2 regions of the Streptomyces sp. NPDC014864 genome follow, and region 1 is predicted to be linked to the other one. Evidence: riboswitches for the same ligand, from Rfam matches in the RefSeq annotation. Region 1 holds a riboswitch; the other holds the start of a gene.

The links. Region 1 has a riboswitch for glycine ahead of gcvT (glycine cleavage system aminomethyltransferase GcvT). Riboswitches for the same ligand answer to the same signal wherever they lie in the genome.
Region 2: it holds a riboswitch for glycine, as region 1 does, so the genes downstream of both, gcvP (aminomethyl-transferring glycine dehydrogenase) here and gcvT (glycine cleavage system aminomethyltransferase GcvT) in region 1, are expected to answer to the same signal.

What each region holds. Positions count from the first base shown of each region.
Region 1 is NZ_JBIBWT010000011.1:225,743-233,374, forward strand. It holds gene ACF1A5_RS21640 (ABC transporter substrate-binding protein) at 1-982, opposite strand, end outside; gene ACF1A5_RS21645 (ABC transporter permease) at 1,049-2,047, opposite strand; gene ACF1A5_RS21650 (enhanced serine sensitivity protein SseB C-terminal domain-containing protein) at 2,445-3,242, opposite strand; gene ACF1A5_RS21655 (enhanced serine sensitivity protein SseB) at 3,478-4,281, opposite strand; gene ACF1A5_RS21660 (AAA family ATPase) at 4,420-5,109, opposite strand; glycine riboswitch at 5,282-5,377, shown strand; gene gcvT (glycine cleavage system aminomethyltransferase GcvT) at 5,567-6,694, shown strand; gene gcvH (glycine cleavage system protein GcvH) at 6,882-7,259, shown strand; gene glyA (serine hydroxymethyltransferase) at 7,274-7,632, shown strand, end outside.
Region 2 is NZ_JBIBWT010000007.1:393,227-400,858, forward strand. It holds gene gcvP (aminomethyl-transferring glycine dehydrogenase) at 1-1,381, opposite strand, end outside; glycine riboswitch at 1,555-1,649, opposite strand; gene ACF1A5_RS16135 (PRC-barrel domain-containing protein) at 1,763-2,134, shown strand; gene ACF1A5_RS16140 (DNA polymerase IV) at 2,056-3,636, opposite strand; gene ACF1A5_RS16145 (MerR family transcriptional regulator) at 3,706-4,389, opposite strand; gene ACF1A5_RS16150 (bifunctional nuclease family protein) at 4,662-5,135, opposite strand; gene ACF1A5_RS16155 (MerR family transcriptional regulator) at 5,220-5,957, opposite strand; gene ACF1A5_RS16160 (FHA domain-containing protein) at 6,001-6,825, opposite strand; gene ACF1A5_RS16165 (DUF881 domain-containing protein) at 7,016-7,632, opposite strand, start outside.

The DNA of each region.
Region 1 (7,632 bases):
TGTCGAACGGCTTCACGTGCAGGTTCAGCGCCATGTAGCCGGTGGCACCCGCGTACGAGTTGTCCGTCTGCTTGGCGTACTTGCCGCTCAGGATGCGCGGCTGGGTCTGCGCCTGGACACCGGCACCGGTGATGTCGGCCGTGATCTTGTCGGCAAGCAGGTTGTTGTCGATCGAGACCGGGTTGACCTTGAACTTGACGTTGATCTTGTCCGGCAGAGCCTTGCGGATCGGGTCCGACTTCGGGTCCCAGTTCGGGTTGCGGACGAGGCTGGCGCTGGCGCCCTCCTCGTACGAGGCGAACTTGTAGGGGCCGGAGGAGACCATGTGCTGGACGTACTTCGCACCGTCGTCCTTCGCCTGCGGCACGGGGGCCGTCTGGGAGAAGGTCGCCAGGTAGTCGAAGTCCGCGAAGGGCTTCGCCAGGTGGAAGACGATCGTGGTGTCGTCGGGCGTCTCGATGGACTTCAGGCCCTCGGGCGACTTGTCCTTGTAGGGGCCCTTGTACTTGTCGCCGCCCTCGAGGTACGCCTTGAAGTACGTCGGGCCATTGGACAGGGCCTCGGGCGCGAAGTTGGAGCGCTCGATCGCGTACTTGACGTCCTTGGACGTGATCGGGGTCCCGTCCTCGAACTTCAGGCCCGAACGCAGGTGGTAGGTCCAGGTCTTCGCGTCGGCACTCGCCTTGCCGAGGGAGGTCGCGAGGTCCGGGACGACCGTGAGGCCGTCCTTGCCCGCGGCCGGCTTGAACGTGACGAGCGTACGGGCGTACAGACGCGAGAAGTTCTGCACGAAGCCGTAGTACGTGTTGCCCGGGTCCAGGGAGTCCGGCACGTCCGAGTCCTCGAGGTTGACCGTCCCTCCCTTCTTGCTCGACGCGTTGACGATGGAGTCCAGCGCCGCATCCTTCTTCCCGCTGCCACCGGAGCCCTTGTCGCTGCCGCCCCCGCCGCCGCACGCGGCGGCACCCAGCGAGAGCACCATGACGGACGCCACGGCCGCGGTTACCCTTCTCGTCTTCACGTGAGGAAGACCCCCTCTATCGATGGATCACTTGCTGCGAGGGTCGAGGGCGTCACGCAGCCCGTCACCCAGCAGGTTGAATGCCAGGACGGTGATGAAGATCGCCAGACCGGGCACGAACATGAACTGCGGATCAGCTGTGTAGAGATCCACGGCGTTGCTGAGCATTCCGCCCCAGGAGGCCTGGGGCGGAGCGATACCCACTCCGAGGAAGCTCAGCGCGGCCTCGAAGAGAATGTTCGTCGGGATGATCAGCGTCGAGTAGACGAGGATCGGCGCGACGAGGTTGGGGAGGAGTTCCCGGAACAGGATGTACGGGCCTCGGGCCCCGAGGCTCTGCGCGGCCTCGACGAACTCCCGCTTGCGCAGGCTCATCGTCTGGGCGCGCACGATGCGGCCGATGTAGGGCCAGCTGAAGAAGCCGATCACGAAGATCAGCACGCAGATGCGCAGCGAGAGTCCGTCGAGCCCGAAGAAGCCGTCCTGCACGGAAGCCGAGATGGCGATGGCGAACAGCAGCAGCGGGAAGGCCAGGAAGGTGTCCATCAGCTTGCTGATGAGGCTGTCCACCCAGCCGCCGTAGTACCCGGCGACGACGCCGAGCACCACACCGATCATCACGGAGAGGAGGGTGGCGCCGCCGGCGACCAGGAGGGAGACCCAGGAGCCGTCGATGATGCGGGCGAGCATGTCACGGCCGTACTGGGGCTCGATGCCCAGCGGGTGGGCCATGCTCATGCCGCCCCAGGCACCCTTGGGGGCCAGCAGGGCGGGGTCGATGAGGTCCTGGTTGAACTTGTCGGGGTCGAGCCCGAAGATCCACTCGATCGGCTTGGCGAGGACGGCCATGAGGACGAGCAGGATGACCACGACGCCACCCGCCACGGCCACCTTGTCCCGCTTGAACCGGGTCCAGGCGATCTGCGTGAGTGAACGCCCTTCGATCTGGCTCTTCTTGGCCCCGGCGAGCACGGCCTCAGGCTGCGCTTCGGCCTCCGCCCCCGTGGTCTCGATCGGTGCGGTCACAGTGACCTGACCCCTCTCGCGCCGGTGGTGACCGGCCTTTGCCCGCCGCTGTGGACGGCTTGGTTCGCTTACCTGCTGCGCGGCGGCCGCCGATGGTTGCGGCCCAACTGTCCAGCGGATCTGTGGATTGGTTCGATCACAGGATCGATGGCCTCGCGTCTGAGAGGCGAGTCTTCAACGGGCTCACGATCACTCGCCAGAGCTGACCGGGAATGTATGCGCAACCGTGATGCTGTCCTGGGGATTCCGTTATCCGAACGGCGAAGAACGCCCCTCGGACGCGGGACAGTTGGGACGGAACGGAAAAACCGCACTTTTTGGCGTTATTCGTCCGCGGTCTACGCGGGGAGATGTGCGCGGACGGTGAGGAGGATGCGGCGGGAGTGTGCGCGGCCGGTCAGTAGCCGCCGTGAACCGGCGGATAGCCGTACCCGGCGGCCGGGGCCTGGGCGGGGGCCGCGTGGGCCTCACGGTCGTAGAACGGGCGGGCCTGGGCGCGCAGCCACATCGCGACCGGGTCGTACTCGTCGGACATCGCGACGGTCGACACCGGCAGGCCGTCGGGGACCGCGCCGATGGACTGCTGCATCATCGCGCGCACCGAGTCCACGGCCTGCGGCGAGGTGTCGTACACGTCCAGGCCGATGGCGAGGTAGGGGGCGCCGAGCGCCGGCTGCACCCAGGCGCGGCGCAGCGAGCGGACCGCGGGCGTGCGGTGCGCGTTCTGCGTGAGCAGGGCGTAGAACTGCGGGATGTCGATGGCCGGTTCCGCCAGCCGCAGCGGGCCGGCCGGCTGGCGGTCCAGACCGGCGGCGATGCGCCGCAGGTCGAGCCAGGGGATGCCGACGCCGCCGCCGGGCGCGTGCGGATTGAGCCAGAGGCCGTAGTGGTCGGGGTAGAGGGTGCGGGCGACGTCCAGGCCGTCCACCACCTCGTACGACCGGTTCCAGCCGCTGGCCGAGAGCTCCTGGGCGGAGGTCACGCAGGGGGCGTAGCCGTGGCCGTCGGCCTCCATGTGGCCGTACTGGGCGTCGGGCGAGCCGGCCTGACCGTGCCAGAGCAGCATCCAGACCTGGCCGGAGGAGGGGGTGGCGAGGGCACGCAGGAGTGCCTCGTAGGCGTCGTAACGCCCGGGCGTGACCTGGCGCAGCATCTGCTCGACCTGCCCGGCCGCGGCCGTGCCGCTTGCGCTCACCTTGAACCGCCCCTCTGTGCAACCCCTCGACCCGGCCGTGCCCCTCGGGCCTGTGGTGAAAGTCCCGCCTGCCTCGCGACGGGGCCCCAGGTCCTGGCGTCGCACGGCAGACGGGAGTTTGACGACAGGGCCTAGCTTAAGCCCGCCCGGGGGCCCTGGACGCCTGCCGTCCTCGCGCGGCCGCGGGCCCGTCCGCGGGCCACCGCGCGATCCCCCACGCCCGTCCGGGAGGCCCTCAGTTGCCGTGCTGGTAGAACGGCCGCACCTTCTCGCGCATCCACTCGCCCACCGGGTCCTGGGCCGCGTCCAGGAGGATCAGGTTGACCGGCCACGGGGCGGGGGCCCGGCCGAGCGCGCGGCCGAGGGCGTCCATGGGGCGGATGCGCAGGTCGCCCTCCCACTGGGAGAGCTCGACGCCGACGAACAGGACCGGGTCGGCGGTCTCGATGACGGCGAGGCAGCGGCGGGCGGTGAGCACCACGCCGGTCTCGGCGAACTCGGCGGAGGCGGCGGCGAGGAAGTCCACCGGGTCGTCCTGCCAGTCGGGTTCGTAGAGGCGGACCCGGCCGCCGCTCGCGGGGCCGTCGAGCGGGGTCAGTCCCGTCCGGCACAGTTCGGCAACGACCGGCGGGGGCAGCGGGATGCCGACCACGCCGTCCGGGTTGAGGGCCAGCCCGACCTGCGGGGGCAGGCCGCGCGCGAACTCCACGGCGGGCGCGACGGTGTAGGGCATCTGGGCGCCGGCGACCTGGCGGAGCTGCTCCTCGGAGCTGAACACCGGCACATACGCCTGGCCCTCGACCTCCAGCGTGGGCAGGTCGAGCGGGCCGCTGTTCGGTCCCCCGCCGTTGGGCAGCGGGACCCACACGAAGCTGCGCCCGAGGACCTCGACGATCCGGGCGCCGGCCGAAGGGACGCCGAGGGCGGCCGACAGCACCTCCTCCAGCTCGTTGCCGGGCCATCCGCCGTGCGGGTGGGGGTGCGCCTGTGCCGGATAGTCCGCGGGAAGATCCGCGGGGAAGTCCGCCGGGAAGTCCATCTGCCTACCGCCTGCTGGGAACCACTGCTCTGACCGGCAAGGCTAGCGGGTACGGGGGCCCGGGGGTCTCGCCGGGCTCGCACCGATCGGAGCCGGTCGGCCCGTGACGCCGATCCGGCACAGCGCGTCCGGAGCCGGTCAGCCCGCGAAGCCGATCCGGCACAGCGCGTCCGCCGCGTCCCGGTCGAGCAGGGTCGCCGAGCCGCAGCCCTCCGGCAGCTCCCCCCGCTCCACCGCGCGCAGCAGCCGGGCGGCGGCCGTGCGGTGGCGCAGGAAGGCGTACCGCGAGACGCCGCGGCCGCGCTCGCGCTGGCCGGCCAGCGCGGTGTCCGGGGTCACGTCGAGCAGGACCAGGTGCATCATGCCGCCGCCGCGCCGGGCGGCGCGGGCCAGCCAGCCGCGCACCCAGGCCTGGGCCCCGCAGTCGTGCACCACCACTCCGCCGCCGGCCCGCAGGGCGCGGCGCAGCCCGGCGTAGTGGGCGAGGCGGACCAGCGGACGGTAGAGCGCGTACGGCAGGATGCGGGGTGCCCGGGCGTCCCAGCGGTCGCGGGTGTCCTGCGAGTCCACGCGCGCCCCGCGCACCGCGCGGCGCATCAGCGTGGACTTGCCGCTGCCGGGCAGGCCGGTGATCACGACCACGTCGCCGGGGCCGAACAGAAGGGCGTGGGGGCCCCGGCCGGCCCGGTCGCGCAGATCTCGGACCACGGGCGCGGGGCGCTCGCCGCACCGCTCGCCGGCCGCGGGCCGCCGGGACAGGACCAGGCCCCGCTCGGGCAGCGCCAGGGCCGGGGTGGTCGCCTGCGCCGTCGTCCTCTTCACCGTGATCGTCCTCCCCTGGGGTCAGTCACAGTTCCCCTCCCCGCCGAGTGTAAAGAGACGGTAATACGGGGTGTCTCGCGTTTTCGTACGCGTACCGCCACAGCCCGGTTACAGACGCGACCTGCCACGACCGGGCCGGGCGTGCAATGATGTGCGCGCCAACTGCATACCGGCCGCTTGAATCCGCGCGGGAGAGTTCCCAGCAGGTCGCTGGGGCGCCGAAGGAGCAAGTCCCTCCCTTGAATCTCTCAGGCACCATTACCGCGCGGGCGAGGCACATCTGAAAAGCGGGCCGCTGCCGCAGTGGCTCCACCCAAGGTGCAAGCCGTGACCGTCCGTCCACCGGCGGGTCATGGCGAACCTCTCAGGTTCCGATGACAGATGGGGAGGAACGTTCCTCGCCCTCCCCCATGCCCGGCTCTGCTCGCGCGGGGGGACCCCCATCTCCCTGGGAGACCGACCGATGAGCAGTACCGAACCTTCCGAGAAGCGCCGTACCGCGCTCGATGCGCTGCATCGCTCGCTCGGCGCGACGATGACCGACTTCGCCGGCTGGGACATGCCGCTGCGCTACGGCTCCGAGCGGGACGAGCACCTCGCCGTGCGCACCAGGGCGGGCCTGTTCGACCTGTCCCACATGGGCGAGATCACCGTCACCGGTCCGCAGGCCGCCGAGCTGCTGAACTTCGCCCTGGTCGGCAACATCGCCTCCGTCGGCGTGGGCCGCGCCCGCTACACCATGATCTGCCGGGCCGACGGCGGCATCCTGGACGATCTGATCGTCTACCGCCTGGCCGAGACCGAGTACATGGTCGTCGCCAACGCCTCCAACGCCCAGGTCGTGCTCGACGCGCTGACCGAGCGGGCGGCCGGCTTCGACGCCGGGGTCCGCGACGACCGGGACGCCTACGCGCTGATCGCCGTCCAGGGCCCCGAGTCCCCCGGCATCCTCAAGACGCTGACCGACGCCGACCTGGACGGCCTGAAGTACTACGCGGGCCTGCCCGGCACGGTCGCGGGCGTCCCGGCGCTGATCGCGCGCACCGGCTACACCGGCGAGGACGGCTTCGAGCTGTTCGTCGCCCCGGCCGACGCCGAGAAGCTGTGGCAGGCGCTGACCGACGCGGGCGCGCCGGCCGGGCTGGTCCCGTGCGGGCTGTCCTGCCGGGACACGCTGCGCCTGGAGGCGGGGATGCCGCTGTACGGGCACGAGCTGTCCACGTCGCTCACTCCCTTCGACGCCGGGCTCGGGCGCGTGGTGAAGTTCGACAAGGAGGGCGACTTCGTCGGGCGCGAGGCGCTGGCTGCCGCCGCCGAGCGTGCCGCCGCCCAGCCGCCCCGGGTGCTCGTCGGCCTGGTCGCCGAGGGCCGCCGGGTCCCGCGCGCGGGCTACCCCGTGGTCGCCGGCGGCGAGGTGATCGGCGAGGTCACCTCCGGCGCCCCCTCCCCCACGCTGGGCAAGCCCATCGCCATGGCGTACGTCGACGCCGCGCACGCCGCGTCGGGCACGACGGGCGTCGGCGTGGACATCCGGGGCAGCCACGAGCCGTACGAGGTCGTGGCGCTGCCCTTCTACAAGCGCCGGAAGTAGAGACTGGGAGCGGTCCGGGCGGGCACACGCCCCGGCGGCGCCCTTCGGCGTCCGTCCGCGCGCACCGGCCCGCCCGCGGGTACCCGTCCGCGCGTCCGTGGCGCCGGGCACGCCCTCCCCGCTCACCGGCGCCTCCAGCAGCCTTCCTCTTCACCAGCACTCCCCCGCGTACAGGAGAATTCAGGTCATGAGCAACCCCCAGCAGCTGCGTTACAGCAAGGAGCACGAGTGGCTGTCGCCCGCCGAGGACGGCGTGTCGGCGGTCGGCATCACGGAGCACGCGGCCAACGCGCTCGGCGACGTCGTCTTCGTCCAGCTCCCCGAGGTCGGTGACACGGTGTCCGCGGGCGAGACCTGCGGCGAGCTCGAGTCGACCAAGTCGGTCTCCGACCTGTACTCGCCCGTCACCGGCGAGATCACCGAGGTCAACCAGGACGTCGTCGACGACCCCTCGCTCGTGAACTCGGCCCCCTTCGAGGGCGGCTGGCTGTTCAAGGTCCGCGTCGCCGGCGAGCCGGAGGAGCTGCTGTCCGCCGACGAGTACACCGCGTTCACCGCCGGCTGAGGAGTCGTAGCCGTATGACTGTCCTGAACACGCCCCTGCACGAACTCGACCCCGACGTCGCCGCCGCGGTCGACGCCGAGCTGCTCCGCCAGCAGTCCACGCTGGAGATGATCGCCTCGGAGAACTTCGCTCCGGTCGCGGTCATGGAGGCCCAGGGCTCGGTCCTCACCAACAAGTACGCCGAGGGCTACCCGGGCCGCCGCTACTACGGCGGCTGCGAGCACGTCGACGTGGTCGAGCAGATCGCCATCGACCGCATCAAGGAGCTCTTCGGCGCCGAGCACGGCAACGTGCAGCCGCACTCCGGCGCCCAGGCGAACGCGGCCGCGATGTTCGCGCTGCTCAAGCCGGGTGACACGATCATGGGTCTGAA
Region 2 (7,632 bases), on a different contig from region 1:
CGGCGGCCGCGTCCAGCGCCTCGACGTCGCCCTCGACCCCGAACGCGGACCACACCGCGCCCAGCTGGGCACGGGTGGTGGTCTCGTCGCAGGCGATCGAGACGTGGTCGGCGTCGACGAGGCGCAGGTTGACGCCGTTGCGGCGGGCGGCGGCGACCACGTCGGCGGCGCGGCCCTCGGCCCGGACAGTCAGCGTGTCGAAGTAGTGGCCGTGGACGACCTCGGCACCGCCCGCGGTGAGCCCCTCGGCGAGCACGGAGGCGTAGCGGTGGGTGCGGCGCGCGATGGTCCGCAGCCCCTCGGGGCCGTGGTAGACGGCGTACATGCCCGCCATCACGGCGAGCAGCACCTGGGCGGTGCAGATGTTGCTGGTGGCCTTCTCGCGGCGGATGTGCTGCTCGCGGGTCTGCAGGGCCAGGCGGTAGGCCCTGTTCCCGTCCACGTCGACGGAGACGCCGACAAGGCGGCCCGGAAGGCTGCGGGCGAACTTCTCGTGCACCGCCATGTAGCCGGCGTGCGGCCCGCCGAAGCCCATCGGCACGCCGAAGCGCTGCGTGGTGCCGACCGCGATGTCCGCGCCGAGCTCACCGGGCGACTTCAGCAGCGTGAGGGCGAGCAGGTCGGCGGCGACGGTGACCAGCGCGCCCAGCTCGTGCGCCTGGTCGATGACGGGCTTGAGGTCGCGTACGGCACCGGAGGCGCCCGGGTACTGCAGGAGCACGCCGTTGATCTCACGCTCGGCGACCCCGGCCGGGATGCCCTCGCTCAGGTCCGCGACGACGACCTCGACGCCGGACGGCTCGGCGCGGGTCCGGATGACGGCCACGGTCTGCGGCAGCGCGTCCGCGTCGATCAGGAACAGGCCCTTCTTGTTGCGGCCCATGCGCCGGGAGAGGGCCATGGCCTCGGCCGCGGCGGTGCCCTCGTCGAGCAGGGAGGCGCCGGAGGTCGGCAGGCCGGTCAGCTCGGCGACCATCGTCTGGAAGTTCAGCAGCGCCTCGAGGCGGCCCTGGGAGATCTCCGGCTGGTAGGGGGTGTACGCCGTGTACCAGGCCGGGTTCTCCATGACGTTCCGCAGGATCACCGGGGGCGTGAAGGTCCCGTAGTACCCGAGGCCGATCATGGAGCCCAGGACCTCGTTGCGGTCGGCGAGCGAGCGCAGCTCGGCGAGCACCTCGGCCTCGGTCCGCGCGTCCGGCAGGTCCAGCGCACCGGCGTTCTTGATCACGTCGGGGACCGCTGCGGCCGTGAGGTCGTCGAGCGAGCCGTAGCCGACCTGCGCGAGCATCTTGGCCCGGGCCTCGTGATCGGGGCCGATGTGGCGCTGCTCGAAGGGGGTTCCCTGTTCGAGCTCGGAGAGCGGAATGCGATGGGCGGTCATGCGGAGGCCTCCTGGTCTGACGCGACCTTCGAGGGGCACCACGGATGGGTGCCCGGACGGCCTCCCCCTCTGTCATCTGACCTGAGAGCTTCACCGGGTCGCACTGGGGCTCCCGGCTTTCACCGTCGGTGAGAGCGGAAGCCGTCGACACCCGCTCTGCTTTCCAGAGTGACCTCGTCCGTGCGGTACGTGGGCCTGAGAGATTCCGGGGAGGATTTGCTCCTTCGGCGCCTCCGATGATGCTGGAGGACTCTCCCGCACGGGGTCAGCAGCCGCTGCCAGCGTACCAGCGGGCCCACCACACGGGCTTTCGAGTGGCCGCCCACCGTGATGTGCTCTTTTGTAGTGCTAACGGAGGTATTGCGACCACGTGGAGGGCCCGTGCAGACCGACATCGATCCGCGCAACCTGATCGGCCGCAAGGCGTTCGACCGCAGAGGCATCAAGATCGGCACGGTGGACGAGGTCTATCTCGACGACGCGACCGGGGTGCCGGAGTGGGCGGCCATACGCACCGGCCTGTTCTCCAGGGACGCCTTCGTGCCCCTGGAGCCCAGCGAACTCGTCGAAGGCGCCCTGCGCGTCCCCTTCGACCGGGCTCTGATCAGGGACGCCCCCGACTTCGGCGTCGGCCGCCACCTCTCCCCCGAACAGGAATTGCAGCTCTATCACCACTACGGCCTCGACGTGGCCGCTCCTCCCGCGGTCCCGGACCGCGACTTCGGCAAGCTGGCGGGCTCGGAGGAGGCCTGAGCCACGCCGCCGGCCTTCTCCGCCGCAGCCCCTTCGGCCGCGTCGGGCGCCCTCGTCCTGTCGGCGTCCGGCGACATCGCCCCGGCCGCCTCCGGCGAGGTCCTCGCGGCCGCGTCCGAGCCCCGATCGGCCGAACCCGCCGAGGTTTCCCCCTCTCCGCCCGATCCCGGTCTTCGCGCCACCAGCGGCAGCGGATCGACCGGCTCCAGCTCCGGGTCCTCCACGCGGAAGGTGCGAACGCGTCCGGGCTCCGAGTCGGGAGTCTCGAACCGGACCGTGACCCGGCCGAGCCCGCTGCCCTGCACCCATCCGTGCCCGTACACCGAGTGCCGCACGTCGTGGCCCGCCGGCCAGCGCCGCTCGGCGGGGGCCGGCTGCTCCACGGCCGGCTCGACCGCCGGTTCCTCCTCGGGCCCCTCCGGCCCGGCGCCCGCGGCCTGGGCGAACAGGTCCTCCTGGGTGTAGTCGGCGAGCCCGGAGACGCCCACGCCGAGCAGCCGCACCCCGCCGGTGGTGTCGACGGAGTCCAGCAGCCGGGCCGCGGCCTCCCGCACCACCGCCGGGTCGTCCGTGGGCCCGCGCAGTGTCTCCGACCGGGTGAGGGTGGAGAAGTCGTACCGCCGGACCTTCAGCACGATGGTCCGCCCCGACAGCCCGGCCCCGCGCAGGCGCCGTACGCAGCGGTCGGCGAGCCGCTGCACCTCGAGCCCCACCCGCACCCGGTCGTGGATGTCCACGTCGTAGGTGTCCTCCACCGATACCGACTTGGCCTCGCGCTCGGCGACCACGGGCCGCTCGTCGTGGGCCAGCGCCATGGCGTACAGCGCGTGCCCGTGCGCCTTGCCCACCAGCCGGACGAGTTCGTCCTCGCCGGCCTCGGCGAGCTCCTCGACCGTGTGGATCCCGGCCCGGCGCAGATGGTCACCCGTGGCCGGGCCCACCCCCGGAAGGGTGCGCACCGACAGGGGCCCGAGCAGGGCCCGCTCGGTGCCGGGCCGGATGAGCACCAGCCCGTCCGGCTTCGCCCGCTCCGAGGCGATCTTGGCGAGCATCTTGGACGCGGCCAGCCCCACGGACCCGGTCAGGCCCGTGACGGCCCGTATGTCGGCGCGCAGCCGCTTTCCCACCCGTCTGGCCGACTCCTCGTCCCAGGCCGCTCCCCCGGCCTCGAGGTCCACGAACGCCTCGTCCAGGCTGAGCGGCTCCACCAGCGGCGACAGTGCCCGCAGCAGCCCCATGACCTGCTCGCTGATCGAGCGGTAGAAGGCGAAGCGCGGCATCAGGTACGCCGCGTTCGGCGCCAGACGGCGCGCCTGGGCCGTCGGCATCGCCGAGTGGACGCCGAAGACCCGTGCCTCGTACGACGCGGTGGCGACCACCCCGCGCGGTCCGAGGCCGCCCACGACGACCGCCTTGCCGCGCAGGCTCGGCTTGGACGCCTGCTCCGCCGAGGCGAAGAAGGCATCCATGTCGAGATGCAGGATCGTGGGCGCGCTTCTCACATGTCCGATGCTGCACCACACCACTGACAATGCGGCGGGAGTCCCTCGGGCATGGCGGCCCGTGCGCTGTCAGACCGCCCGGTTGCGCCGCCGGGCCAGCTCGTCGCCGGGGTTGTGGCCCACCAGGGTCTCCCCGGTGTCGACACGCTCCCCGTGCAGTTGCGACAGCGCGTTCTCCACGTCGCGCCACACCACGCCGACGGCGATCCCGAAGATGCCCTGGCCGCCCTGGAGCAGGGCGTGGACCTCGTCCGGCGAGGTGCACTCGTACACGGTGGCGCCGTCGCTCATCAGCGTCATCCGCTCCAGGTCGCTGAAGCCGCGCTCCCGCAGGTGCTGGACGGCGGTGCGGATGTTCTGCAGCGAGACACCGGTGTCCAGGAACCGCTTGACGATCTTGAGGACGACGACGTCGCGGAAGCTGTACAGACGCTGTGTGCCGGACCCGTGGGCGGGCCGCACACTCGGCTCGACCAGGCCCGTGCGCGCCCAGTAGTCCAGTTGCCGGTAGGTGATGCCTGCGGCCGCACAGGCCGTCGGGCCGCGATAGCCGATCTGCTCGGACGCCACGGACGTCGCCCCTCCGCTGTTCGGCACGGCTGCGGGCCGCTGCGGAACGTGGTCGGCCGCGCCGCCGTGAGGGGGATATCCCCTGTTCGCGCGGAGCCGAGAGTGCGTGGGAGGGTACGGGCCGTTCCCCCCGACACCGCGTTCGGGGGCACCCCCAGCCGTACCGTCGCCGCTGCTTCTCACGCCGACCTCCGTCCTTGACCTGCCTCCTCGACGGTAGGCAGTCACCTGGGGTGCGTCAACGATCGCCACACTCGGCACGCCGAGTGATAATCACCCTAAGAGTGGTTTCCCGTGCCCCACCGCGGGGAAAGGCTAGCCGAATGGCCTCCCGGAAACCCGCAGGACGCCCTCAATGGCCGACGGCATGTGCCGACGGCCGGCTCTGCACCGAGGACGACCGCCCCGGCAGGTTACCGGTCAGGCGGGCCGCGGCCCCCCTCGAGCCCGGCCGGTCACTGGCTGCTGGTGCCGAAGTCCTCCGGCGAGATCTGGTCGAGGAACTCGCGGAACTTCTCCACCTCGTCCTCCTGCTCGTCCGGGATCGCGATCCCCGCGTCGTCGAGCACCGTGTCGCTGCCGTAGATCGGCGTCCCGGTGCGCAGGGCCAGCGCTATGGCGTCGGACGGCCGGGCACTCACCTCGACACCGCTGGCGAAGACCAGCTCGGCGTAGAACACACCCTCGCGCAGATCCGTGATGCGCACCTCGGTGAGCTCCTGGCCGACGGCCTCCAGCACGTCCTTGAACAGGTCGTGGGTCAGCGGTCGCGCGGGCGCCATGCCCTGCTGGGCGAAGGCGATGGCCGTTGCCTCCCCGGGCCCGATCCAGATGGGGAGGTAGCGGTCGCCTCCCACTTCACGCAGGAGCACGATCGGTTGGTTGGAGGGCATTTCGACCCGGACACCTACGACATCGAGCTCGTTCACACAGCAACCCTAGGCCGTGCCCGCAAGGTTTGGGTAGTCGGGCCGGAATCGGGAGGCCGATCCGGCCGCGGCGACGCCCGGCGCTCAGGGCAGGCGCAACCCCAGGGCGGTCTGCACCAGCGCGGCGTGCAGCTTCACCGTGAGCACCGCGAGTTCCCTCGCGCGGGCCTCGGCATGGGCGCGGGTCTGCGGGTTGCGGTGGCGCCTGAGCGGGGCCACCACCTGGTCGATGAGGCCTGCCTCGCGGTCGGCGGCCGCCTTCATCACGCGCAGATGCCGTGGCTCGATCCCAAACCGCCCCAGCGCGGTGACGAGCGAGGCCACGGTGATCGCCTCGGCATCGTAGGCCCCGCCCTCCAGTGGGGTGATGAGCCCGTACGACTCCCATTCCCGCAGGTCCGTGTCGTCGACCCCGGCTGCGGCGAGCAGCTCGGCCCGCCCGACCCGGGCCACCGCGGGAGCCTCGGCGGGCGCCGGCGCGGGCTCACCGTCGCGCTGGCGGCCCACGGCCGGCAGCGGGGCGGCCTCCCCGCGCTCCATCGCGTCCAGGTGCTCGCGGATCACCTTCAGCGGCAGATAGTGGTCCCGCTGCATTCTCAGGACGTGCCCGAGGCGCTCGACGTCCTCGGCACTGAACTTGCGATACCCCGAGGGGGTACGCTGCGGCTCGATGAGCCCTTCCGACTCCAGGAACCGGATCTTGGAGATGGTGACTTCGGGGAACTCGTCGCGCAGCGCGTTCAGCACGGCGCCGATGCTCATCAGCCCACTGTCCGCGGCGGCGGTGCCGTGCCAGGCACCGCCGCTCGGTGTTTGACGCATGGACCTTCCCTCGACATCCCCCCGGAACCGGTCCGGGAGAGGGTCAGACGGCCTGCCGGCTCGAGTAGAACACCAGCCGGTATTTGCCGATCTGCACCTCGTCGCCGTTGGACAGTGCCACCGAGTCGATCCGCTCCCGGTTGACGTACGTGCCGTTCAGGCTGCCCACGTCGGCCACCGTGAACGAGCCGTCCGGGCTGCGCCGGAACTCCACGTGGCGACGGGAGACGGTCACGTCGTCCAGGAAGATGTCGCTCTGCGGATGACGCCCGGCCGTGGTCAGCTCGCCGTCCAGGAGGAAGCGGCTGCCCGAGTTCGGACCACGGCGCACCACCAGCAGGGCGGAGCCCAGCGGCAGCGCGTCGACGGCCGCCTGCGCCTCCGGAGAGAGCATCGGGGTCTGGCCGGTGGCCTCGGAGTCGTATGCCTCCAGGCCCGAGATGGAGATCGTGGACGTCGTCTCCGAGGGACGCTCCGGAGCGACGCCCGGACGCAGCGGGGCACCGCAGTTGGAACAGAAGCGGCTGTTCTCCGCGTTGCGGTTACCGCACCTCGTACACACCAGGGCCGACATGGACGGATCCTCCTGCCGAGGCTGCCCCGCAGGGGCATGGGACGCGTACGGGTCGGAGGCAAACCCTCCACCCGTACCTGAGGTTGACGGTTGCCCGAAACCTATGTCGCCCGCGTGGGCAGGGTCAACAGACGGCACGCCCTGACCACCGGAAATGTCACCGCCCGGACCGGGAACCTGGTCCCGGAACAGCGGGCGCCGGCCCTCCGCGTCGGGCTGTGCGCGATGCCGAGCGGTCGCGTTGTCGCTGTCCTCTCGCGCGCTCTTGCCGAACAACTTCGCAAACAACTTCACGGGCGATTCCCCTTGACCGAAACAGACCCGCCCGTGGGGCAGGACGAACCCTGATTGCGTACACCGGTCGACCCGGACATCCTCACAACGTCCGTATCCACCAAACAGTTTCCATCACGCACCACCCAATCGGTGCGCCGACCCCCCGCAACCTCATGCCCCTGCCGGACGGCCGCCATGCACCCCCGATTCACTGGGAGGACGACCGAGCGTAGTCAGGCCGCTTCGCCGCCCGCAAGGCGTCGACGACGATCTTGCCCGACTGCTCCACGGTAACGGTGGCCTGCTCCTTCTCCAGGGTCTGCACCACGCCTCCCGGGATGTTGAGCGCCGGCTCGAGGTCCTGCGGCTTGCCGATGACCTTGAAACGATAGGGGGCGTTGATCTTGTTCCCGTCGACGTCCACGCTCTTCCCGGAGTCCGTCAGGTAGGTGCCGGCCACGACCCGCACACCGTTCACCTGGATCGCCTCCGCACCGGCGGCGCGCAGCTCCTGTATCGCGTCGAGCAGCATGTCCGCCTGGACCGTCCCCTTCGCGTCCTCGATCGTGATGGTGATGCCGGGTCCCTGCGCGGCCACGGTGCCCGCCAGAATGCCGAGTTGCTTCTCCTTCTCGGCCGTCTGCTTGCGGGCCTCCGCGGCCTGGTCCGAGCTGTTCTGGAGCTCCTGGCGCTGCTTCTCGAGACCTTGCTTCTCGTCCTCAAGACGCTGGGTGCGGTCATCCAGTTCGTCGAGGATGCGCACGAGATCCTCCTGGCGGGCGCCACGCAGCGCGCTGTCGCTGTCGCTGTTGGACGCCACCTGGA